DNA from 4 places in the Psychromonas sp. L1A2 genome. Region 3 is predicted to be linked to each of the others. Evidence: predicted binding sites of a transcription regulator. Region 3 holds the regulator's gene; each other region holds the start of a gene.

Region 1 (2,209 bases), 160 kb from region 3:
AATACATCATGTGTTTCTTTCCATGCAATGACACCGCCTAGTGTAAAGACAATAAAGCCTGCTAATGCGCCTACTATCATTGACCCCGTCATTAATTGAACTGTTAACGTTGCAACAATAGAAATCAAGGCGACAATTATATGACGTTTATTTAATGCTTTAAATTCAGCTGCCGCAGTGTTCTCAGTCTTTTCTTGGTAAACACGCGGTTTACGGTAACTAATTAGCACCGCGATTAATAAACCAACAACCATACCTAACGCAGGCAAAATCATTGCGCTTGTTACTTGGTTTGCTGTTACGTCTAAACCATTGTCATGTAAATTCTTTAATAAAATATTATTTAAGAAAATACCACCAAACCCAATCGGTAAAACCATATAAGGAGTAACTAAACCAAAAGTTAAAATACAAGCAGTTAAGCGTCTATCAACACGTAATTTATTAAATACACCGAGTAAAGGTGGAATTAAAATAGGGATAAAAGCAATATGAACAGGAATAATATTCTGTGATGAAATGGTCATTAATAAAATAACCGTGAAAACAGTATATTTTATAGCGGTAGAGGTTTGCTGTGTTTGTTTACCGTTTAGACGCTTAATGATGGCTTGAGATAATAAATCAGTGATACCAGACTTAGAAATCGCTACTGCAAAAGCACCTAACATTGCATAACTTAAAGCAATCGTTGCACCACCACCTAAACCACTTTCAAAAGCTGAAATCGTATCAGGTAATGATAAACCAGCTGTTAAACCGCCTACTAGTGCACTCAGGGTTAGTGCAATCACTACGTTTATTCGCATCATTGACAGTATTAGCATCAGACATACCGCCAGTAAAACTGGGTTAAGCATATTTATTCCTTATAAATTTATAGATAGATGAGAGGTGTAGGGCAAAAATCGCAGGCATTCTACTTGATGCGCCCACATTTTACTGCAAAAACTACCACTCCTTTATTATTAATCAGGAAATAACAACTTATCTTCCTTTTGTTAACTTCTGGCACTTATTTTGCTTTATCTATGTAATGGTAATAATAGGGGTTGTTAATGAGCAATCAAACAGTAACGCAGGCAAGTAACTACTTTGATCTACAAGGGTTGGAGCAGTTGCGTCAAAAAACTAAAACAAATGACAAAGAAACGATTCGAGAAGTTGCGAATCAATTTGAGTCAATGTTTGCGAGTATGTTGATTAAATCAATGCGACAAGCGAATGAAGCATTTGAAACAGAAAGCCCTTTTAATAACCAGCAAACAAAATTTTATACGGATATGCAAGATAAGCAGTTAGCGGTAGATATTAGTCGTCATGGAACCTTAGGTTTAGCTGATGCATTAGTTAGGCAATTAGACCCTACTTCAATGGTACGTCCTAAGTCGATTGATCAAAACCAATTAACTATGCCTAATCATGAAGATAAACAGATGTTAAGTTTACAGCCTGAAGTTATTAATAATAATTTTAAAGCGCCTGATCAAGTACAAAGCTCACCGCAAACTCAATATCAATTAAATCAAAGTACAGTTAAAGGTAGAGTCGAAAGCCCTGCTGTAAATGTTGCAGCAGAAGGACAAAAAATCGACTTTAGTTCTCCCTCTTCATTTATTCAAACTTTATTACCTTATGCTAAAAAAGCAGCTAAAGCATTGGGTGTATCGCCAGAGGTTTTGGTTGCTCAATCAGCATTAGAGACAGGGTGGGGGAAGAAAATCTTACAAACTCCAGGCCAAGAAAGTAGCTTTAATCTTTTTAATATCAAATCACATGGTGGTTGGGAAGGTGAGAGCGTTAATAAAAGTAGTTTAGAAGTTGAAGACGGAGTCGGAGTACAGCGACGTTCAAACTTTCGTGTTTATCAAGGTCTACAAGAAAGCTTTAAAGATTACACTGATTTCATTAGTAATAATAAACGTTATGAGCAAGCTTTACAGCAAGGTGATAACGCGGAGCGTTATGTTGAGGAATTACAGCAGGCGGGCTATGCAACAGATCCTAAATATGCAGAAAAAATTAAACAAATTATGAATAGCAATAGCTTCCAATCAGTTGTTGCGGGAGATAATAATGGCTGATCTATTACAAATTGGACTTTCGGGGATTTATAGCTCACAAGCAAGCCTCACTACAACCAGTCACAATATTAGTAATGTAAGTACAGAAGGCTACTCTCGTCAAACTGTTGATACTTCTGCCGCTG
Region 2 (2,209 bases), 150 kb from region 3:
ATTTCGAGTATATGCAGAACTTCCATCAGGCATCTCAATTTCAAAGAAACCACGACCATCTATCATTAAATCTAATGAGTTATTTGTTGTTAATGCATTACCCTGTTCAAAGTTTTTCTGAACAGCGACCACTTTTGCACCAGAACCAGTCATTAAACCAGATGGTAATTTTGTATCTTGTGTTGCATTAGCACCGGGCTGATTAACATTTTGATAAAGTAAATCTTCAAAAATAGCTCTACTTTTTTTAAAACCAACAGTACTGGCATTTGCTAAATTATTTGAAATTGTTGCAACGTTAGTTTGTTGTGCATCTAATCCTGTTTTACTGATCCATAAAGCGGAATGCATAACCTTCTCCTTAAATTCTTATTAATCTAGCTAGATAAACTTAAACAACTTTTAATAAAGTGTCTGAGCTTTCGTCAATCTCTTCCGCTTTTTTCATCATCTTTATTTGCATTTCAAAATTACGCTGTAAGTTAATTAGACTTGTTAATTCACTGCTTAAATTTACATTTGATGCTTCTAATGTACCGTTACTAACAACTACATCATTGGAAAACTCAGTTTCTTGTCCATCAATACGTCGAAATAAACCATCAGAACTACGCATTAAGTCTTGAATGTTAGGGTTGACTAACTTTAATTGAGCAATGTTCTCTAATCCTTCTGGTGGCGCACCTTCAGGACGAACTTCAATCACACCATCTTTTCTAATATTAAATTTTTCAATTGGCATCTGAATAAAGATATTATTTCCGGTATTATCCAAAACCTCTCTACCACTGGCATCAATTAAAAAACCATCTGCAGTTATATTAAAATCGCCACTACGAGTTAAACCTTGATCACCAGTATCAGATTTAACAACGAACCAACCTTGACCTTCAATAGCAACATCCAATTCACGCCCAGTTTGAAGCACGACGCCACTGTCAAAATTTTGTCCAGGTGATTCTGCCAATGCAAAAACTCGAGTAGGTAACCCATCGCCATGCACTTGCATGCTACGTGCTTGTTCAAAACTAGCTTTAAAGCCGGTTTTACTGGCATTAGCCAAGTTGTTACTGTGGATAGCCAACGCATTCATGTTCTCTTTAGCGCCAGACATTGATACATAAAGAAAATTATCCATTCTACTTCCTTAACTATTGACTGTTGAACTCATAACAGCGGCAAAGATGGTTACACATTTATTTTATAAACAGATAAATGCAATGCTTGTGCCAACAAATAAAATCAGAGAAAAGTTATAATACCGATTACATTAAATAAGTGATCTAAATTTTGCGCAGGAAAAATGACTTAGTTCAAGGCGAAAATTGAGCTAAATGGTTGTTCCCTTTACGAAATTTACAACGAAGAAATAAGTTATTTTAACAAGTAAAATAGATAACTTAATTAGTGTGGTTGGTATAATTAAATGAAGATAAAGAAAGATTTGCTAGAAAGAAAAATGCACCTGAACAGGTGCATTTATAAAATGAGATATAAAAGTCAATAAATTAACGTATTTGTAAAATGGTTTCTTGTAATGAAGAACTAATCTCTAATGAACGAGAATTCGCCTGAAAATTACGTTGAGCGGTAATTAAATCAACTAATTCAGTCGTTAAATCAACATTAGATTGCTCTAAAGCACCTGAGCTAATACTACCAAATGAACCAGATCCAGCTTCACCAGCAAGTGGCTCACCTGAATTTTGTGACTCATTCCAATTTGAACCATTTTGCGCCAAGCCTTGTTCATTTCTAAAACGAACCATAGCAACTCGTGCAAGTGGATCAGATGTTCCATTACTGTAAGTCGCTTCAATCAGCCCGTCACTACCGATTTCAATGCCAGTTAAACGCCCTACTGTCAAACCATCTTGCTCTAATGCAGTCACCTCAAATGCCGCTGAGAATTGAGTTGGATCCTGATAATTAATAGTAATTGCTTGCGTTCCATCTGCGCCAGCTGAAAGCACATTAGCACCACCAACACCTAATTCTTCAAAATCTAACACTGCTGGGTTGCTCCCCTCATAAACACCATTCTCATCAAAGTTAAGCACAACACCATAATGCTCTTCTCCATCTGCAGTATAACTTGCAGAGACACCCGTTGTATCATCAAAAGTACCATCCGCATTTGCATCTACTAAATAATTTACAGGTGTAGTACTTTCAACTGGTTTACCATCTACTGTAACAAAAGAAACCC
Region 3 (2,209 bases):
GGGATTTTGCAGACTCGTAAAGAACTAACGCAGCCACAACGAGATGAAAAGCTAAATACACTGTTAGAAGAATTTCACATCACCCATATCCGTAACAGTAAAGGAATGAGTTTATCTGGTGGTGAACGACGACGTGTAGAAATTGCACGAGCACTAGCAACTGAGCCAAAATTTATCTTGTTAGATGAGCCCTTTGCAGGGGTTGACCCTATATCGGTCATTGATATAAAAAATATTATTCAACAATTACGTGATCGCGGTCTAGGCGTACTGATTACAGACCATAATGTAAGAGAAACATTAGATGTTTGTGAGCATTCATATATAGTGAGCCACGGAGAAATCATAGCCGTAGGCACACAAGACGAGATATTAGCAAACGACCATGTGAAGCGCGTTTATCTAGGTGAAGAGTTTAAACTTTAAATCGTAACCATACGTTCAGGAAGATATGTTTTGATGAAACAGGGTTTACAATTGAAAATGGGTCAGCAATTAGCGATGACCCCTCAATTACAGCAAGCAATAAAACTATTGCAGCTATCAACGCTCGATCTCCAACAGGAGATTCAAAACGCATTAGATTCAAATCCTCTTTTAGAGCAAGATGATCAAACGGGTACTGAAGAGTTAGTCAAAGAAGCTGATAGCAGTGAAGTTGATACTTCAGAAGCCATTTCCCAACAAGAATTTTCAGATGATCTTCCTGCAGAAAAAGAATGGGAAGAATCTTATAACTCTACGCCTATTACAGGTAACACCTCTAGTGCTGTTGCTTATGACGGTGAAAGTACAGTCTATCAGGGAGAATCTTCGACTTCTCTACAAGACCATTTATTATGGCAAATGCAATTAACGCCTTTTACTGAAACGGATCAAGTCATTGCAATGGCAATTATCGATTCTATTGATGAGTCAGGATATTTGACCACTGACTGTGAAAGTATTTTAGATAGCTTAAAAGCTGATTTAGAAGATTTGGAATTAGATGAAGTAGAGGTAGTATTAAAACGAATCCAACATTTCGATCCACTAGGTGTCGCGGCTCGTACCACTCAAGAGTGTTTACAAATTCAACTTCGCCAATTACCGAATACAACGCAATGGCGTGACGAAGCTATTCAAATACTTGAACAGTACATGGATCTTCTTGGTAACAGGGATTACAGAACACTTGCACGTAAAAGTAAATTCAAAGAAGCACAACTTGCAGAAATCATGCGCTTAATTCAAAGCTTAGAACCTCGACCAGGTAATGGTGTTGAAACAAGTGAAACACAATATATTATTCCAGATGTCTATGTTAAAAAGATTCAAGGACAATGGCGAGTTTCATTAAATCAAGATTGCGATCCTAATTTATCGATTAACCAACAATACGCAAATATGTGCTCAGGTAACATCAGTAAAACCGATTCTCAATTCATTAAAGGCCATTTGCAAGAAGCGAAATGGTTCATCAAAAGCTTAGAAAACCGCAATGAAACACTATTAAAAGTATCGAACTGTATTGTGCAACAACAACAAGCTTTCTTTGAATACGGCGATGAGTCGATGAAACCAATGGTTTTAAATGATGTTGCCTTTGAAGTCGAAATGCATGAATCAACCATTTCTCGAGTGACTACGCAGAAGTTTATGCATACTCCTCGTGGCATTTATGAATTGAAGTTTTTCTTTTCGAGTCATGTTGCAACCGATGGCGGTGGTGAATGTTCATCAACAGCTATCCGTGCTTTAATTAAAAAGCTCGTTGCCGCAGAATTAACGACTAAACCTTTAAGTGATAACAAAATAACGCAGTTATTAGAAGAAAAAGGTATTCAAGTAGCAAGACGTACTATTGCTAAGTACCGAGAATCATTAGGTATTCCACCTTCTAACCAGCGAAAGCAATTACTTTAATTAGTGAGCAACGCAAATAAAATTGGGATTAACTATAGTTATTTAATGCTAACCTGCTAAACTCGCGCGTCCATTAAGTACAGTTAAACTATATATTATGAAAATATCTACTTTATTAAATAAAGATTCAGTATTCTGCCAAACTGCCTGCACTAGTAAAAAAGGTGCTTTAGAAAAAATCAGTCTTATTGCGGCTAAAGAATTAAACTTAGATGCGCAAGAGTTATTCGAAAGCTTGATTGCACGAGAGAAAATTGGGTCGACGGGAGTAGGCTCAGGTATCGCTATTCCTCACGTCAAAATT
Region 4 (2,209 bases), 380 kb from region 3:
GGCAATGCATTAGTATTTAGTGATGACATCGATAAAGAAAGTTACAAACAAACCATCTTAGCCGCAGCAGCAACATTAGCTAAACGTTACCAACCTAAAATAGGCTTAATAAGCTCTGATTGGGACGATAAACATTTTGAAAACTCGACGCCAGTTGTTAGCGACATTATGATGAATTTAGAGTTACTGTTATGGGCAGCAGAAAATGGTGGCGATAAAAAGTGGGCTGAATATGCGAAAACCCACGCACTAAAAACCTATAAAGATTTCGTTCGTGAAAATGGCAGTAGTTACCACATAGTAAGATACAACAAAGATTCAGGTGCAATAATTAACAAAGGAACGTTACAAGGAGATGGCGATGAAACCACTTGGTCTCGCGGCCACGCGTGGATGGTTTATGGCATGGTCGTTATGTACCGCTACACTCAAGATCCAACGTATTTAAACTACGCTAAAACCTTATCTAACTACTTTATGTCACGACTTGCTGCAGATGGCATTTCGATGTGGGATCTTGATAGTAACATTTTACAACCTGACACCTCTGCATCAGCTATCTTTGCTTCGGCATTAATTGAAATGTCTGGTTATATTAAAGAGACTGAGCAACGTGAAAAGTTCACCCAACAATACCATGTCATATTAAGCGCTTTAATGAGTAAACCTTATTTCATTGAAGACACCAGCAAAGCCCCAATCATTGATAAATCAGTTCATTATTATACAAAACCAAGTGCTATTGATGTTCCTGCGAGCTTTACTGATTATTACTTTTTAGAAGCGCTGAATCGCTATAAGCAAAGACAGCATCAAGAACACATTAATTAATGAATGAGAAAGCTTCATGTAAGGTCTAATGTAAGAGGAAGAATGACGTACCCTAATTAAGTACATCTTATTTTAACTATCTTAACGGCTATAAAATCACTTTTTTAATTATATTGCTTAAAACCTAAAAAGTGTCAGATTACTTTACAGTTAATGTTAATTTACAAAATTTATAGTAAAAAAGAAATTTAAGATCAACATGATACAACTATGGCACTTTAATTGCTTTATATCTAATATAGAGTATTAATTTAATTAAGCTAAAGAATTGGAATATAAGTTATGAAAAAAATCCTCAGTATGTTTGTTTTTTTATTAATGAGCGCTTCAGTTAATGCTTCTGCATTATATGATTCAGGGCAAGCTACAAAAAACAGCTACAAATGTGTTGCTGAAGGATGTATCGGGTCAACTGAATGGTGGGTTATTTCTGAATTTACAGCAGATCAAGATTGGGATATAACCGGATTTGAATTTTTTGCTACCGATTTTAATGACACCAACCCTAATGGAGTAGGTCTTTCAAATTACCTATCAACTAGCTGGGAAATAATTTCTGGTGATGACCCGTATGGGGCTGCTTTGTATAGTGGCACAACTAAGGCTTCAACCAGCGATGCCTATTCATTTACAGATAGATTTAATGATAGCTTTGACGTAGTTTCATTCTTAATCTCTGATTTAGAAATTCAACTAGAGAGCGGAACTTATTTTTTAGCTGAACATCATGACTTTAGTGATGAGTCTCAATTTACTGCATTAGAAACAAATGAGAAACAAACTTATTACCATACAGATAGAGCTGGTGATAGATTTACTGGCGATAGTACACACGTTGTACAAGTAATTGGTACCGTACCAGAGCCAGCATTAATCGCTATATTTGGTTTAGGTTTAATTGGTTTAGGTTTTTCTCGTAAAAAGAAAAATGTGTAAATTAATTAGCTAGAAATAATAAGGCCTCGCTTAGCGAGGCTTTTTTTTGCTCTCATTTTAATTTTCTGGTTCATCACAGATAAGTAAAAATGGTTAAAACAGTAAAGTAATGGCACTAAGAAGCGTTAGGTTAGAGCGTTTATATCAACAAAATAAAAAGCTTAGTATAAAGAAAATCCTGTTATGAACAAAAACATAGCGACATTATTAGTAATACTAATAAGCTTATTTTTTAATACTTTAAATGACACTATTCAATTATAAATACATCACTCAGTATAAATCTTTATATTTATGACCTTTCAAAAACGATTACTTAAATAAACCTCTCTTCACCTATATCTATACCTTCGACTTAAACAATCATAATCGATAAAAATACAGTAAATAGTTCATTATTAAATTTATCTAATTTTTAGACATACATATAGTTTAATTTTTT

Evidence for each region. Region 3 encodes sigma-54, which starts transcription at its own class of promoters, with help from an activator protein. Its sites were predicted from a motif close to GTTGGCACGNNNNTNGNNT; they were not measured.
Region 1: flgJ (flagellar assembly peptidoglycan hydrolase FlgJ) is a predicted target of sigma-54. The motif match lies at 1,008-1,026, and genes of this name have one in related genera.
Region 2: GQR59_RS02970 (flagellar basal body rod protein FlgF) is a predicted target of sigma-54. The motif match lies at 1,216-1,234, and genes of this name have one in related genera.
Region 4: GQR59_RS03980 (PEP-CTERM sorting domain-containing protein) is a predicted target of sigma-54. The motif match lies at 1,041-1,059, and genes of this name have one in related genera.

Annotation. Positions count from the first base shown of each region.
Region 1 covers NZ_WUAG01000001.1:682,615-684,823, forward strand. The annotation lists gene GQR59_RS02990 (Na+/H+ antiporter family protein) at 1-860, opposite strand, end outside; gene flgJ (flagellar assembly peptidoglycan hydrolase FlgJ) at 1,059-2,084, shown strand; gene flgK (flagellar hook-associated protein FlgK) at 2,077-2,209, shown strand, end outside.
Region 2 covers NZ_WUAG01000001.1:677,459-679,667, reverse strand. The annotation lists gene flgG (flagellar basal-body rod protein FlgG) at 1-351, opposite strand, end outside; gene GQR59_RS02970 (flagellar basal body rod protein FlgF) at 392-1,138, opposite strand; gene flgE (flagellar hook protein FlgE) at 1,509-2,209, opposite strand, start outside.
Region 3 covers NZ_WUAG01000001.1:524,337-526,545, reverse strand. The annotation lists gene lptB (LPS export ABC transporter ATP-binding protein) at 1-426, shown strand, start outside; gene GQR59_RS02260 (RNA polymerase factor sigma-54) at 460-1,905, shown strand; gene ptsN (PTS IIA-like nitrogen regulatory protein PtsN) at 2,003-2,209, shown strand, end outside.
Region 4 covers NZ_WUAG01000001.1:903,308-905,516, reverse strand. The annotation lists gene GQR59_RS03985 (glycoside hydrolase family 88 protein) at 1-831, shown strand, start outside; gene GQR59_RS03980 (PEP-CTERM sorting domain-containing protein) at 1,114-1,767, shown strand.